4 regions of the Bradyrhizobium sp. ISRA436 genome follow, and region 2 is predicted to be linked to each of the others. Evidence: predicted binding sites of a transcription regulator. Region 2 holds the regulator's gene; each other region holds the start of a gene.

Region 1 (3,947 bases), 2.8 Mb from region 2:
CGAAATATTGCAGCAGCAGCGAATAGCCATTGCGGATGTTGAGCGCCCATACCGCCCACAGCGCGAGATCGAGCGCGATCGCCAGCACATGCCAGAGCCCGGCGACGCGGTTGCGGACCCGCGCCGCAAGCCCGACGCGGTCGGCCGGCGGGCGGATCGCATCCGCCACCTGCCGGCGGCACTGCAGGATGATCACGACGACGAAGAGATGCACGACCAGCATCACGAGCCGCAGCAGCGCGGCATAGCCGGCGCGATGCAGGCCGAGCAGCAGCGCGACATTGGCAAAGCAGACGCCGGAGACGCCGACGGCGACGATGCGCCGCGCCCAGATCTCGATGTAGGCCGCGGTCTCGGCGCGGATGCGGAACAGACCGAACGGTCCCGCCAGCGCCCGCACCGCGCAGATCAGCGCGCGCGAGAACGCGTAGGCGTTGACGACGGCGAGGATCACCAGCCGCGTGGTCGACTGGTCGCCGATCTCGGTGCCGAGCAGCGCAGTGGCGACGCCGACGAACACGACCGCCGGCAGCAATTCGAGCAAGAGGCGCCCGAGCACGAAGGGCAGCCGGACCACCGATTGCCAGGCCCGCGCCAGGGTAAGCCGGCGGCGCTGCAGCTCGGGCTCAGGCGCAACGTCGGCGACCGACGACGGCGGATCGGCGGCCGCGAGCGCCTGCGGCACGCGCGCCGTCTGCGGCAGCCGCGATTCCAGAAACGCCACCGGCCGCTTGATCAGGCGGAACACCACCCATTCGACGGCCAGCGCGCAGCCGAGCACCAGCGCAAGCTTCCAGGCGATGTCGATCAGGAGGCCATAGGCCGCCGGATCGTTGGCGGTGCGCACGAACCAGTAATAGAACGCCGGGAAATGCGTCAGCGTCCGCGCAACGTCGGCGACCTCGCGCGACATGTCGGTGACCTGCTCCGACACCATCAGCAGGAGCTGCGCGCCGAGGCTGTCGGCGGTGAGTGGAATCGGGGAGTGCTCTTCCGGTGCGGGTTGCGCCGCCTGGGGCGAGGCATTGGCGATCGCGCGCAGCGTGTTGATGATCTCGCCGCGCTTCCTGTCGTCCTGCAGCGTTTCGAGCGCGCGCTTCGCCTGCTCCGGCGTCAGCGTATCGCCGGTATTGGCTTGCGGCGCCGGCTTGGCGCCGGGCTGCGCGAGGGCAGGAGAAACGAACAGGGCGAGGACGAGAAGGATCGCAAAACGAAGTTTGTGCGACACGAGAGCCTCTTAAAATAAATTGCGCGACAGCAAATCCCTGGGATGGAATCTGCCCCCGCGCTCGCGTCATGCCGGTTTACTCCTTTTCGCCCCGGTGATGTGTCGGAAGTTTGCCGGCGCGGCGGCGATCTCTTGGCATTTGCCGCAACACAATCGTCACAAGCGTTGAGCCGCGTTTACGCATGCAGGATGCGTTGTGGGCAAGCCGGCTGAGTGGCTCACCACACGCCAGGGCTGAGGCAGGACAATCTTTCGCTTGACGCGCTGGGTCCTCTATGATGTTCTTATTTTGTTCCTTTTGCTTCAGTTGTTTGGGGGGTCTCATGCACGATGTCTTTGCCGACGATGGTCCGGTACAGCTCTTCATTCACGACGACGACGAGACGCCGCTGGAATTCGTGCAGGACCTGTTGCGCACGGTGTTCGGCAAATCTCAGCAAGATGCGATCGCCTCCGCAGCCTTGATCGAGGCCAACGGCGCAATTCCGTGCGGCCCCTATCCCGCACCGGTCGCGCGTGCACTGCTCACGAGCGCGAAGTGGTTGATCCGCTCCAAGGGCCAACCGTTGCTCATCACCACCGAATCCGCCGACGCCAGCCGTCCCTGCGATCTCTGCGAAGCACCGAGGGCGGTTAAAGAGATATTTCTGTCGGGCACGACGGCCTCCCTGTGCAGTGACTGCCTGCTCGCCGCACGCCGCAGCTCGGAGGAATTGCCGAGCGACGAGTTCAGATATGCCTTCGCCGCGCTCGAATGGCATTTCGCCGGAATACCGCGCAACCAGATCCTGACGCGGTCGCGGCGGTTTCCGGGTCATATGCGCGCCGACGTTCAGATCGCGATCGACAGGCTGTTCACCACGCCGCTCCACTTCTTCGGCATCCACGAAGCATCTCGCTACGAGACCATCGAGTTCGCAGCGCTGATGAAGGACAGCCGTGATGCGCCGGCAATCGCGCCGCCGCAATATCACGACGTCGATGTCGGCGAGGCCGAGCCGGTGAAGTGCCTCGTCAATGGATTGTGGCTGTGCCGAACCGGAGAGCTGCGCTACGCCGTGCTGCTCAGCTTCCATCGCGAGTACGGCTACGAGCCGACCCTGCGCATCGAACTCGCGGTGCCCGCCGGCGCCGCCGGCAATGCCCTCGTGCAACGGACCCTTGCCGAGCTGGAAGCGGCCGTGCATGCCGCGCGCTCCTATCGCGGCAAGATCCTCTCGCTCGACGGCGACGCCGACTACCGCGGACGTTCACGCGGCGTCACCGTGCATCGCCTGCCAGTGGTCGATCGCGACGCCGTGATCCTGCCGGAGCGGACGCTGCGACTGCTTGAGCGCAATGTGCTCGATTTCGTCGGAAGCCGGGAGCTGCTGCGCGAGCTTGGCCAGTCGACCCGCAAGGGCATTCTGCTCTACGGTCCGCCCGGCACCGGCAAGACGCATACCATCCGCTATCTCGCCACCAACCTGCCGGGTCACACGACGCTGATCATCACCGCCGAGCAGGTCGGCCTGCTCGGCGCCTATATGAGCCTTGCGCGCCTGCTGCAGCCGACCATGGTCGTGATCGAGGACGTCGATTTGATCGCGCGCAGCCGTGAGGAGATGGGCGGGCCTTGCGAGGAATCGCTGCTCAACAAGCTGCTCAACGAGATGGACGGCCTGAAGGAGGATTGCGACATCCTGTTCGTGCTGACCACCAACCGGCCGGAAGAACTCGAAAGCGCGCTGGCCGGCCGGCCCGGCCGCATCGATCAGGCGATCGAGGTGCCGCTGCCCGACGAGATCGGACGCGGCAAGCTGGTCCGGCTCTACGGCAAGGGCCTGCCGCTCGACCAGGGGGTCATCGACGACGCCGTGCGACGCACCGAAGGCGTCAGCGCCGCCTTCATCAAGGAACTGATGCGCCGCCTCGCCCAGGCCAGCATCGCCCGCGACGGCGGCCAGAACGTTACGCCAGCCGACATCGAGGGAGCGCTGAACGAGATGCTGTTCGACGGCGGCCACCTCAACGTGAAATTGCTCGGCGGCGCGCAGAAGATGAGTGCATAGCGGTAGCGGCGCAGCGCGTTCTCGGCACGAGTGTCTCGCGGACGCTGCGCGGCAGGAATGCACTGATAGCCGATCAATCCCGCAGCGCCGGCGGCAGCGGCAGCTCGCGCTCGCCGGCGGCGACGCGCGCAAGCTCGGCGGAGGTTCGCGCCACCACGCTCTCCCAGGCCCGCGGCTGGTCCTGACGGAACAGCCGCATGGTCGGAATACCAGGGCGTGTCCGCGCGGTCGCGCAGCCAGCGCCAATCGAGCGCATAGGGGCACAACAGCCAGACCGGACGGCCGAATCTCCGCGCGAGAACGATATCGGCGCCCGCCCTTGACACATGGGCCATCATGTAACATGTAATGTTACATGATCCGCGATAGCCGTTTATCGAGCGTGCTGCACGGCCTCCTCCACATGATCGGGGCGGCCGAACCGGTGACGTCGGACCAGCTTGCCCAGGCGATGGCGACCAATCCGGTCGTCGTCCGCCGCGTCATGGCCGGGCTTCGCGAGCAAAGCCTTGTCCGCTCCGAGAAAGGTCATGGCGGCGGCTGGACGATGGCGCGCGATCCATCCGACATCACGCTCGCGGACATCTATCGCGCGGTCGGCGCGCCGACGATCATCGCCATGGGCCATCGCTCGGAAAAGCCCGGCTGCCTGGTCGAGCAGGCCGTCA
Region 2 (3,947 bases):
CAGGGCTGCGCGGCCTCGGTGATCGATGCCGAACGGCTGCGGCGCCACGGCGCGCTGGTGCTGCGTCGCACTCGCGATGGCTTTGCCGTCGATGCGGTCAGGCCCGGCGGGATCGACCGGCCATGGTCGCCGGCGGTTCCCGGCGACACCGAGAGCGAGACCGCGCTGCGCCCGCCCGGCCGCGCGCCGCGCCCGGCGGTGGATGCGACCCCGGCGGAGGCCGATCTGCAGGGCGACGATTAGTGCTGATCGGGGAGGGGATGGGTCGGCAGGTCAAAGGCGCCGAGGTGATACTCGTCCGAGTCAGGATCGGCGTCGGGCTTCTTGACTAGGGTAAACGTCGCTTCGGGGAATTGCTGCCAGACCTTCAGGTCGTCAGCCGTCACCGTCAGCCAGCCGAACCGGAACATGTAGCGGCCCGGCTCCGTGACGCGTCCAGCCTTTTGCCATGTGACCTTGTCGACCACCGAGCACGTCCTTGTCCGTGAGCGATGATGCGCCAAGGCGCCGTCCGACGCAAATCCCCAGACGCGCCCCGGAACCCGAAGTCCGGGGTCGCTCGAAATCGGTTAGGTCACATGCCGCAGGTCCAAACTCATCCTGCGGCCATGATGCGCTCAACCCAAAAACAGCGACGCGAATGCAGAGGGCCGCCGCTCGACCACCTTCGGTTTCTCGACGACAGGCGGGTGAAGAGCGGGTAGCTGCAGTACGGTGACGTGCTGTCCTTCGACGAGCTGGGTCACCAGCACATGGCTGCCGTCGGGGAATTCGACCGCATCATGATGGCGATCGGGAACGTCGGGCTCGACTTCGTTGAACACGCCAACGCGGAAGCCGATCGTCTTGGTCCAGATCCAGCGGCTGTCGTAGCGCACGTTCTCGACGAACGCGAGCTCGGTGCCGGGAAGCATGCAGACCGCGACATTTGGATCGCTCTCCGAAGCAAAGCCGCGGGTTGACGTGCCGCGGAATGTCGTGGTGATCAGCGTCTCTCCGACAACGGCGGGGCGCGATGCCACGGCGTGCAGACTATAGTCACACATCGGATGGCTCCTCATTTCGAGATAGCGACCCGTGCCTCTCCTGAGGCGCAGGCCTCTACCAGAGTGGACGACAGCAAACGAGTATGTTCTCGTTTCTGGGCGATTGTACGACTGGCTGCGGAAGGCTCCGATCACAAACGCGCTACAGCGTCCCGGTGGTATTGGGACGCGCCGGAGGCACTCACGCAGCGCAGTCCATGAAGCAACGGCGCTGCGCCTCGCTCGTTCCCTCACAACACATGTTCGACTGCACGAAGGCACGCCGCGCTGCACGCGGTCACGGCCTGGACATGCCGCGCGGTCAGTATTTGCGATAGAGCCCGATCAGCTTGCCCTGGATCCGTACGCGATTTGGCGGCAGAATGCGCACTTCATAGGCGGTGTTGGCAGGCTCCAGCGCGATCGACGCGCCGCGGCGGCGGAAGCGCTTCAGCGTCGCTTCCTCCTCGTCGATCAGCGCCACCACGATGTCGCCGGTATTGGCGGTGTCATTGCGCTGGATCAGCGCCATGTCGCCGTCGAGGATACCGGCGTCGACCATGGAGTCGCCACGTACCTCCAGCGCGTAATGTTCACCGGCGCCGAGCATGTCCGGCGGCACGCTGATGGTGTGGCTGCGGGTCTGCAGCGCCTCGATCGGCGTACCGGCCGCGATCCGGCCCATGACAGGGACGGCGACCGGACGGTTGCCGTCATCCTCGGCGATCTGCGGCGTGCTGGAGCGCTTGCCGAGCGTGCCCTCGATAACGCTCGGGGTGAAGCCGCGGCGGCCGTTGCCGCCGCCGGCAGAGAGTTCGGGAAGCTTGATCACCTCGATGGCGCGGGCGCGGTTCGGCAGGCGGCGGATGAAACCGCGCTCCTCCAGCGCTGTAATGAGGCGGTGGATACCGGACTTCGAGCGCAGGTCGAGCGCATCCTTCATCTCGTCGAAAGAGGGCGGGACGCCGGCCTCCTTCAGACGTTCATTGATGAAACGCAGAAGTTCGTACTGTTTGCGCGTGAGCATCTCGAGTATTCCCCCGGTTGATAGCGTCGTTCGATTCCGAGACCTTCAGGGAGCCTGACCTCGGGAGCGCGAGACTTGCGACACTCCTCAGTGCGCTCCCATTTGTAGACACCAGTACTCGAAACAAATCATGAACGGACACTATATGTTCGATATGTGTTCCGCAACCACTTAATTTCCGGTGAATGCAGCCGCTCGCGCCAGATTGGTGCGGTCGCAAAGCCTCACTCAGGCAGTGTCAGGATCTCGCACGCCTCGCCTTTGACGGCCGCCGGCGCGAACGGCGGACGGATCACAAGTGCCCGTGCCGCAGCAAGATTCCCCAACAGCGAGCTGTCCTGCTGGGTGACGGGTGTCGCGATCAGCGTGCCGTCGTCGCGCTCTTCGAGCCGCGCACGGAGATAGTCCTCGCGCTGATCGTTGGCGGCGAGGTCACGGCCAAGCAGGGCGCTGTCGCGGACATGATGGATCACTTTTCGCCCGCTCAGGGCGCGAATCAACGGCACCAGAAACAGGAAGGCGCAGACATAGGACGACACCGGATTTCCGGGCAGGCCGATCACCCGCATTGTTCCCAGCCGGCCATGCATCATCGGCTTGCCCGGCCGCATCGCGATCCGCCAGAACGCCATCTGGACGCCCTCAGCCTCGAGCGACTGCTTGACGAGATCATGGTCGCCGACCGAGGCGCCGCCGGTGGTGATCAGGATGTCGGCATCGGCCTCCCGCGCCCGGCGGACACCCGCCGTGGTGGCGGCCACCGTATCGGCGGCGATCCCGAGATCGACGGTCTCCGCGCCCTCGGCGCGGGCCAGCGCCCGCAGTGCGTAGCCGTTGGAATAGACGATCTGGCCGGGGCCGGGGTAGGAGCCAGGCATCACCAGCTCGTCGCCGGTCGCCAGCACCGCGACCTTTGGACGACGGCGCACGGCGAGTTCCGGATAGTTCATGCCCGCAGCGAGCGAGAGCGCGCGGTCGGAGAGGCGGCTGCCGGCCGCAAGCAGCACGTCGCCTTGGCGGAAGTCGACGCCCGCGGGACGGATGTGCCGCCCCTTCGCAGCGGCTTCGGTGATCGTGATGTGGTCGCGGTCAGCCCGGGTGTCTTCCTGGATGATGACGGCGTCGGCGCCGTCAGGGATCACGCCGCCGGTGAAGATCCGCACCGCTTCGCCCGCGCCGACCGTCCGCTCGAACGGCCGTCCAGCGGCGACTTCGCCGATCACCTTCAGCCTGGCCGACAGGTCGGACGCATCGGCCGCGCGCACCGCATAGCCGTCCATCGCCGACATGGCCTGCGGCGGCTGCGTGCGCCGGGCCGCGACGTCGCGCGCCAGCGTGCGGTGGTAGGCGGCATCAAGTGCGACAATCTCCTCCGGCAGCGGTTCGGCGCCGGCGAGAATGGCTGACAGGGCATCGGCAACCGGCATCAGGGCCACGGGCAGGGCTCCTCAAATCCCAAGGTCTTCATATTCCAAGTGCGGTGAGTGCCCTTGCCACGTCATCCGTCGATGTCACATGGATGGCATGAAGGCCGCGCGCCCGCGCACCCTCGATATTGGCCGCCGTGTCGTCGAAGAACAGGATCCGTGACGCCGGCACGCCGATCGCTCTTACCACATGATCATAGGCCTCGGCGTCCGGTTTTCGAAGGCCGATCGCCGACGACAGGAACACGTTGCGAAAATGCCTGAGCAGATCGGCATAGGCGACCGAGAAATGCGCGATGTGGGCCGGGTTGGTGTTCGAGAAGGCATAGAGCGGCATCCGCTTCGCGGCTGTCGCCAGGAGCGGCGCGATACCCGGCATCTCGCCGGTGAAGATCGCGTTCCAGCCCTCGAGGAACTGCGCATCGGTGAGGTCGATGCCGAGCGAGCGGCGCAGGTTCGCGAAGAACG
Region 3 (3,947 bases), 2.4 Mb from region 2:
TCCGGTCTTCGATCTTCTCGCGCAGCTCGGCGGTCGGAGCCTCGAACCGCGCCTGTGCGCCGGCCCTGGAGCGTTCGCCGATCCTGATGCGGCAGGCGCCGATGTCCTGCAAGGTCGCGCTCAGGTTCTCATGCGCAGGGAGCTTGTCGGCCTCGGGCCCGCCGATCAGGATGCCGTCCATTGCAAGCTCGTAGACTGGCGCGGTGATAGTGCCGCGCGCGGTCTTGATCTCGATGCCGAGGCTGCAGGGCAGGCGCTCGCTCCTGCGGCGATCCTCGCGCTCGTTCTGCCGCAGCAGTACCGCGCAGCGCGCCTTCAGCTTCTGGGCGAAGGCGGTCACGGCCTTGCCGGCCCTGGCGACGTTGTCGCCATGCGCTGCGGCTTCCTGCGTTGCGCTGTCGATCTCGCCGGCGCTGGTGCCGACCGAGACGATGAAGTGAGACGCGGAGGCCGCGTTCTGGCCGATCTCGCCGGTGATCTGGTTCTGCTCGACGACTGCGCCGTTGACGTGCTCGAAGACCGGGCGGATCGCCTCGATCGCCTGCGAGATGCGGTGCACGGCGTCCGCGGATCCAGTGGCGTCCTTCTGCAGCGCCTCGATCTTCTTGGTGATCTCCTCGGTCGCGCTCTGGGTCTGCACCGCGAGCGCCTTGACCTCGGTTGCGACCACCGCAAAGCCCTTGCCTGCGGCGCCGGCGCGCGCCGCCTCGATCGTCGAGTTGAGCGCAAGCAGCGTGGTCTGGCGCGCGATCTGCGCGATCAGATTGACGACGTTGCCGATCGCGGCCGAGGATTCGCGCAGGCGGTCGACATTGGCGGTGGCTTCGCGCGCCGCAGCCGCGGCGTCATCGGCCAGTTAGCTGGCGTTGCGCACCTGCTGGCCGATGCCCTCGGCGGAATGGGTGAACCTGTCGGCGGCTTCCGAGAATGTCGTCGCGGTGCTTTGCGCGGCGCTGGTGCGGCCGGTCAGCGCGTCGGTCCGCGCCCGGATGGTCGCAAGCGTCGCGGCTGTGGCTTCCGCACCGGCGGCCACCGAGCTTGCGGCGCGCTCGAGCTGGCGGATCATGCCGCCGAGCTCGAGTTCCAGCAGTTCAAGGATTTCCCTGGCCGAATCGCTCTCGGTCGAGGTGAGGGCTTCGGGCGCGACACTCGCGGCCGGAACCTCTGATTTGACGGCAGGCGCAACCGACTCCGGCTCTCGCCTTCGAAACAAACCGAACGCCATCGGGGACTCTTGTGAGTAAGGGCGGGACGGCCGATCCTCTCACCCGGGCATGAAGTCATGGTTAACAGGTGCCTCACATTCCGGCCTGCGGTAGTATCCGTGACGGAACGCCCCGCCGATCTTTGATTTTGGCCGGAGGGAGGCCTATAAGGCCGCGCTTTCCACCCCCTTTGACCTGACGCTTCCAAGAGACCACGCATGGCCGGCCATTCCCAATTCAAGAACATCATGCACCGCAAGGGCCGGCAGGATGCCCAGCGGTCGAAGCTTTTCGGCAAGCTGGCCCGCGAAATCACCGTGGCGGCCAAGCTGGGCACCCCGGATCCGGCGATGAATCCGCGTCTGCGCGCCGCCGTGGTCGCGGCGCGCGCCGAGAACATGCCCAAGGACAATATCGAGCGCGCCATCAAGAAGGCGTCCGGCAGCGACGGCGAAAACTACGAAGAGATCCGCTATGAGGGTTATGGCCCCGGCGGCGTCGCCGTGATCGTCGAGGCGCTGACCGACAACCGCAACCGCGCAGCCTCCGACATCCGCTCCTTCTTCACCAAGTCCGGCGGCAATCTCGGCGAAACCGGCTCGGTCGCCTTCATGTTCGACCGCACCGGCATCATCGAATACGACAAGAGTGTCGCCTCCGACGACGCCATGCTGGATGCGGCCATCGAGGCCGGCGCCGACGACGTGGTCTCCAGCGAGGGTGGCCACGAGGTCTACGCCTCGCAGGAGACATTCCGCGAGGTCGCCAAGGCGCTGGAGGCGAAGTTCGGCGAGCCGCGCAAGGCGGCGCTGACCTGGAAGCCGCAGAACACCGTCTCGGTCGACGATGAGACCGGCGAAAAGCTGTTGAAGTTGATGGACATGCTCAACGAGCACGACGACGTGCAGAACGTGTTCGCCAATTTCGAAGTGTCCGACGCGCTCATGGCGAAGATGGGCGGCTGACGCCGCTTGCATTGCTGTCATCGCCCGGCTTGACTGGGCGACCCAGTATTCCAGAGACCTGCATTTGATCCGCGACGCCGCGGCGTACTGGATCCCCGCTTTCGCGGGGATGACGAGCAGGGCATGACAGGCGGGGCAGGGGATGACGCTCCGTTTGTGTTTCGTTCTCGGTGCACAGGCGGTATCACTCCCCCATGACATCGCAGCCGATTCGCTCCCCCGTCCGCATCATCGGTATCGATCCAGGCCTCCGCCGCACCGGCTGGGGCGTGATCGAGACCGAGGGCAACCGGCTGGTCTACATCGCCTGCGGCTCGGTCGAAACGCCCGATAACCTGCCGCTCGCGAGCCGCCTGCTCGCGATCCATGAGGGGCTCGCCGCCGTGCTCGGCGACTACAAGCCGGCGGAGGCGGCAGTGGAACAGACCTTCGTCAACAAGGACGGCGTCGCCACGCTCAAGCTCGGGCAGGCGCGCGGCGTCGCCATGCTGGCGCCCGCAATGTTCGGCATCTCTGTCGCGGAATACGCGCCGAACCAGGTCAAGAAGACCGTGGTCGGCGCCGGACATGCCGAGAAGAACCAGGTCCAGGTGATGTTGAAGATCCTGCTGCCGAAAGCCGAGCCGCCATCCGCCGACGCGGCCGATGCGCTGGCGATCGCGATCACGCACGCGCATCACCGCCAGAGCGCCGCGCTGCGGCTGAAGGTGGCAAGCCTATGAGGAGCGCTTGCAAGCTTTCGCGACGTGAGGAGGGCACACTCGTCAGGCTCCCTCCCCCCTTGCGGGGGAGGGTTGGGGAGAGGGGTAAGGGGGGAGGGAACCATGCCGCTGGTGCGTGCCTCACCAAAGCCAACACCAAAGCGAACGAACGGAACGCGAGCGCCAGGTCCGAGGGGGCATCATGATTGGCAAGCTCAAGGGCCTGATCGATTCCTATGGCGAGGACTATGTGATCCTCGATGTCGGCGGCGTCGGCTATCAGGTGCACTGCGCCAGCCGCACGCTGCAGGCGCTGCCGTCGCCGGGCGCGGCTGCGGTGCTGTCGATCGAGACCTATGTCCGCGAGGACCAGATCAAGCTGTTCGGCTTCCGCAGCGATCATGAGCGCGAATGGTTTCGCCTGCTGCAGACCGTGCAGGGCGTCGGCGCCAAGGTGGCGCTCGCGGTGCTCGGCACACTGCCACCGACCGACCTCGCAAATGCCATCGCGTTGCGCGACAAGGCGGCGGTTGCCCGCACGCCGGGGGTGGGGCCGAAGGTCGCCGAGCGCATCGTCAGCGAATTGAAGGACAAGGCGCCCGGCTTTGCCGATGTCGATCCGGCGGTGGTGCAGCTTTCGGGCGCGATCGACAACAACCGCGCGCCGCGCCCGGTGACGGACGCGATCTCCGCGCTGGTCAATCTCGGCTACGGCCAGCCGCAGGCCGCCGCCGCGATCGCCGCCGCCTCGCGCAGCGCCGGTGAGAAGGCCGAAACCGCGCAACTGATCCGGCTGGGCCTGAAGGAATTGTCGAAGTGAACACGCCCTCCCGCATCGTCACGCCCGAACGCCGCTCCGATGATGTCGGCGATACCGCGCTGCGTCCGCAGTCGCTGACGGAGTTCGTCGGCCAGGCGCAGGCGCGCAAGAATCTCTCGATCTTCATCGAAGCGGCGAAGAAGCGCGGCGAGGCGCTGGATCACGTGCTGTTCGTCGGGCCTCCGGGCCTCGGCAAGACCACGCTGGCGCAGATCGTCGCGCGCGAGCTCGGCGTCGGCTTTCGCGCCACGTCGGG
Region 4 (3,947 bases), 3.7 Mb from region 2:
ATCCGATCGACAATTTAAAGTAGCATGCAAGCACGATCCAGAAACTGCGTCAAACAAGCGCCAGTCGCACAAACAAAAACGGCCGGGTCATCCGACCCGGCCGTTCAAAACTCTCTCCGCTGCTTTCCTCTGGAGCGATGTGTCGCAGCCAGCTCAGCTCGCCTTCTTCACCGGCGCCGGCTTGCCGACCTTCTTCTCGATCGCGCGCTTGAGTTCGAGGGCGCGGGGCGAGAGCGCCTCGGCCTTGGCCTTCAGCAGATAGGCGTCGAGGCCGCCATTGTGGTCGACGCTCTTGATCGCGCTGGTCGAGACGCGCAGGCGCACGTTGCGGCCGAGCGCCTCCGAGATGAAGGTGATGTTGGCCAGGTTCGGCAGGAAGCGCCGCTTGGTCTTGATGTTCGAGTGGCTCACCTTGTGGCCCACCTGGGGGCCCTTGGCCGTCAGTTCGCAGCGCCGGGACATTTTACAAAATCCTTTTCCATCCCCGCCTCTCCATCAGGCGTGCAATCACACGGCCCGCGCGGGGGTTTTGAATTCGCGTCCATTTTCCAGGAACCGCGGGTGTATAGGGGGAGATCGCGAAAGCGTCAAGATTATATCGCCGCATGGGCGCCCCGGAAATTGCCGGTTCATAAGCCGTTCCAGCCACTTAACGGCGGAGATGGCAACCATATAAAGGGCGTATTCGGCTGCAATTCTGGTTCCATAAGGACGCGCGCGGGTTTGACGAGGCGTGTTCGGGGCGCAAGACGGCGTCCCCTTTTGCGGAACACGCGTTGTCTGGCCAATTCGACTGCCTAAATGACACGATCGAGCGCCGATAGCAGGACCGTCAGGTAAGTGACTACCCCGATTGCCATTTTGCCGCCCTCCGGGTGGCTGCTCGGCCTGTTGGCCGGCGCATTCATGCTGTTCGGTCCGGAGGCTGCGAAGGCCCAGGGGCGGCTCGATGCGCAGTATGAGGCGACGCTTGCCGGTATCCCGGTCGGCAAAGGCTCCTGGACCGTCGAAATCGGCGACGACACGTTCTCCGCCTCGGCCCAGGGTGGGACCGCGGGGCTTCTGAAGGCGTTCGCCGGCGGCACCGGCAGCGGCGCCTCGCAGGGGCGCGTCGTCAACGGCGCGCTGGTGGCGAATTCCTACACCGCGACCACCACCACCTCGAAGAAGTCAGAGACGATCCGGATGGTGCTCGCCAACGGCAACGTCAAGGATTCCACCATCGAGCCGGTGCCGCCTGTCGATGCCGATCGCATCCCGGTCACCGACGCGCACAAGAAGGGCGTGTTCGATCCGATGACCGGCTCGATGCTGCGCGTGCCCGGGAATAGCGAGCTGATGAGCCCGGATAGCTGCCGCACCGCCGCCGGCGTGTTCGACGGCCGCATGCGCTACGATCTCAAGCTGGATTACAAGCGCGTGGTGACGGTGAAGGCCGAGCGCGGCTATCACGGCCCGGCGCTGGTCTGCGCGATCTATTTCGTGCCGATCTCGGGCTACATCCCCGATCGCCCCGTGATCAAATATCTCGCCGCTCAGCGCAACATCGAGATCACGCTGGTGCCGATCGCAGGCACGCGCATCCTGGTGCCGTTCCGCATGACCATCCCGACCCCGCTCGGGCCTGCGATGCTGGAAGCCACCTCGTTCGTCACGTCAGCCGCGCCGCCGCGCGTGGCGAAGACGCAGTAGCGGCGGGCAAAACATCTCGTCATTGCCGGGCTTGACCCGGCAATCCATCGTTTCGAGAGAGGTCTTTGGGTTGATGGATGCCCGGGTCAAGCCAAGGACGAGCCCGGCCATGACGAGTGACGAGAAGCGGCGGGAATGCTTTCCCCTTCACCCAACGGGAGAGGGTTCCTCGCCCCAGGCATGCAGCAAACGTCGCCGGAATCCGGTTGACTCTTGCCCGATTCTGATTCGACTCGGCGATATCAGGAATTTAGGGGACTCAGCACCTTTACCAGCCGCTTGTGGAGCCCAGATAAACTTGATCTAGTGCCGCCGCCCGAAGGTCACCCGAGATGTTGCGGTGAACGTTTCAGGCCTGGAGGGGAGTCAGCGATTCGGGCGCGATTCGTTCTCAACTCGTTCCGAAGCTTAAGTTTGGCGCGAAAAGCGTCGCATTGTGAGACAGATTTTGCGAAACACGCTGCCAGACCGTCACCCCCGCGCAACGGCTCCGCCGTTGTCGCTGGAGGAGGCCGCGCAGCGGCCGTCTCGAAGGGCGACAGCCCCGCTTCGTCCGCGAGAGGAAAGTCCGATCAAAACGTGCGCATAGATCTCGGCCGTGCATCCTTCGAGACGCGCTACGCGCTCCTCAGGATGACGGAACGGCTATAACGCCACCAGTTCAAGAAACACCTGCAACAGATGGCTTTCTCATCCTCGTTCGGAAATGACCGCGTGCCCGGCGCTGGCGTCACCGCCGTCCTTGGGCCGACCAACACCGGCAAGACGCATCTGGCGATCGAGCGGATGCTGGCGCACTCGTCGGGCGTGATCGGCCTGCCGCTGCGGCTGTTGGCGCGTGAGGTCTACAACAAGATCGCCGATCGCGCGGGCGAGGAGAGCGTCGCGCTCATCACCGGCGAGGAGAAGATCAAGCCGAAATCGCCGCGCTTCTGGGTCTCGACTGTCGAGGCGATGCCGCGCGATCTCGATGTCTCTTTTCTTGCGGTCGACGAGATCCAGATCGCCGCCGATCTCGAGCGCGGGCATGTCTTCACCGATCGCATCCTCAATCGCCGCGGCCGCGACGAGACGCTGCTGCTGGGGGCTGCGACGATGCGGCCGATCATCGAGCGGCTGCTGCCTGGCGCCTCCATCGTGACGCGGCCCCGATTGTCGCAGCTCGAATTCGCCGGCGATCGCAAGATCACGCGGCAGCCGAGAAGAACGGCAATTGTCGCGTTCTCGGCCGACGAGGTCTATGCGATCGCCGAGTTGATCCGCCGCCAGCATGGCGGCGCCGCGGTGGTGCTCGGCTCGCTCAGCCCGCGCACACGCAATGCGCAAGTCGCGATGTTCCAGAGCGGCGACGTCGATTATCTCGTCGCCACCGATGCGATCGGCATGGGGCTCAATCTCGACGTCGATCACGTCGCCTTTGCCTCCGACCGCAAGTATGACGGCTATCAGTTCCGCCGCCTGACGCCGGCCGAATTCGCGCAGATCGCGGGCCGCGCCGGCCGCGCCACGCGCAACGGCACCTTCGGTACCACCGGGCGCTGCGCGCCGTTCGAGCCGGAACTGGTGAACGCGCTGCAGAACCACACCTTTGATGCCGTGAAGATGCTGCAATGGCGCAACGCCAGGCTCGATTTCGCCTCGCTCGGCGCATTGCAGGTGTCGCTGACGCTGCCGCCCGGCCACGAGACGCTGACGCGGGCACCGGTCGCGGAGGACCAGCGCGTGCTCGACCATGTCGCACGCGACGCCGAGGTGCGCGATATGGCGCATGGGGCGGCCGCCGTGGAGCGGCTGTGGGAGGCCTGCCAGGTCCCGGACTACCGTAAAGTGTCGCCGGCCGCCCATGCCGAACTCGTGACCACGCTGTACGGCTTCCTGATGCAAAAGGGGCGTATCCCTGACGCATGGTTCGCCGCCCAGGTCGACCAGGCCGACCGCATCGACGGCGATATCGACACGTTGTCGGGCCGAATCGCGCAGATTCGCACCTGGACCTTCGTCGCCAACCGGCCGGACTGGCTGTATGACCCGGAGCATTGGCAGGGGATCACGCGCGAGCTCGAAAATAAATTATCCGATGCCCTGCATGAACGGCTCACGGAGCGTTTCGTTGACAGGCGGACCAGTGTATTGATGCGCCGCCTGCGGGAGAACTCAGTTTTGAATACGGAAATTGGCAAAACCGGCGAAGTGATCGTGGAAGGTCATGTGATCGGCCGGCTCGATGGATTCACCTTTGCGCCCGATGCCGCGGA

What was found. The regulator LexA, encoded in region 2, represses DNA repair genes until DNA is damaged. The targets are predictions, from matches to a motif close to TGTTCNNNNTGTGTTCNG.
Region 1: a site for LexA is predicted at 1,508-1,525, ahead of MTX23_RS03540 (ATP-dependent Clp protease adaptor ClpS). Genes of this name have one in related genera too.
Region 3: a site for LexA is predicted at 2,317-2,334, ahead of ruvC (crossover junction endodeoxyribonuclease RuvC). Genes of this name have one in related genera too.
Region 4: a site for LexA is predicted at 2,079-2,096, ahead of MTX23_RS33890 (helicase-related protein). Genes of this name have one in related genera too.

What each region holds. Positions count from the first base shown of each region.
Region 1 is NZ_CP094519.1:752,902-756,848, reverse strand. Features, by position in the region: gene MTX23_RS03545 (mechanosensitive ion channel domain-containing protein) at 1-1,228, opposite strand, end outside; gene MTX23_RS03540 (ATP-dependent Clp protease adaptor ClpS) at 1,552-3,279, shown strand; partial or broken gene MTX23_RS03535 (hypothetical protein) at 3,353-3,563, opposite strand; gene MTX23_RS03530 (Rrf2 family transcriptional regulator) at 3,635-3,947, shown strand, end outside.
Region 2 is NZ_CP094519.1:3,576,470-3,580,416, forward strand. Features, by position in the region: gene MTX23_RS16950 (ComEC/Rec2 family competence protein) at 1-243, shown strand, start outside; gene MTX23_RS16955 (hypothetical protein) at 240-467, opposite strand; gene MTX23_RS16960 (hypothetical protein) at 618-1,046, opposite strand; gene lexA (transcriptional repressor LexA) at 1,348-2,052, opposite strand; gene glp (gephyrin-like molybdotransferase Glp) at 2,277-3,488, opposite strand; gene MTX23_RS16975 (HAD family phosphatase) at 3,517-3,947, opposite strand, start outside.
Region 3 is NZ_CP094519.1:1,209,632-1,213,578, forward strand. Features, by position in the region: partial or broken gene MTX23_RS05745 (methyl-accepting chemotaxis protein) at 1-1,225, opposite strand, end outside; gene MTX23_RS05750 (YebC/PmpR family DNA-binding transcriptional regulator) at 1,424-2,170, shown strand; gene ruvC (crossover junction endodeoxyribonuclease RuvC) at 2,365-2,892, shown strand; gene ruvA (Holliday junction branch migration protein RuvA) at 3,074-3,691, shown strand; gene ruvB (Holliday junction branch migration DNA helicase RuvB) at 3,688-3,947, shown strand, end outside.
Region 4 is NZ_CP094519.1:7,285,050-7,288,996, reverse strand. Features, by position in the region: gene rpmB (50S ribosomal protein L28) at 154-462, opposite strand; gene MTX23_RS33895 (DUF3108 domain-containing protein) at 907-1,692, shown strand; gene MTX23_RS33890 (helicase-related protein) at 2,374-3,947, shown strand, end outside.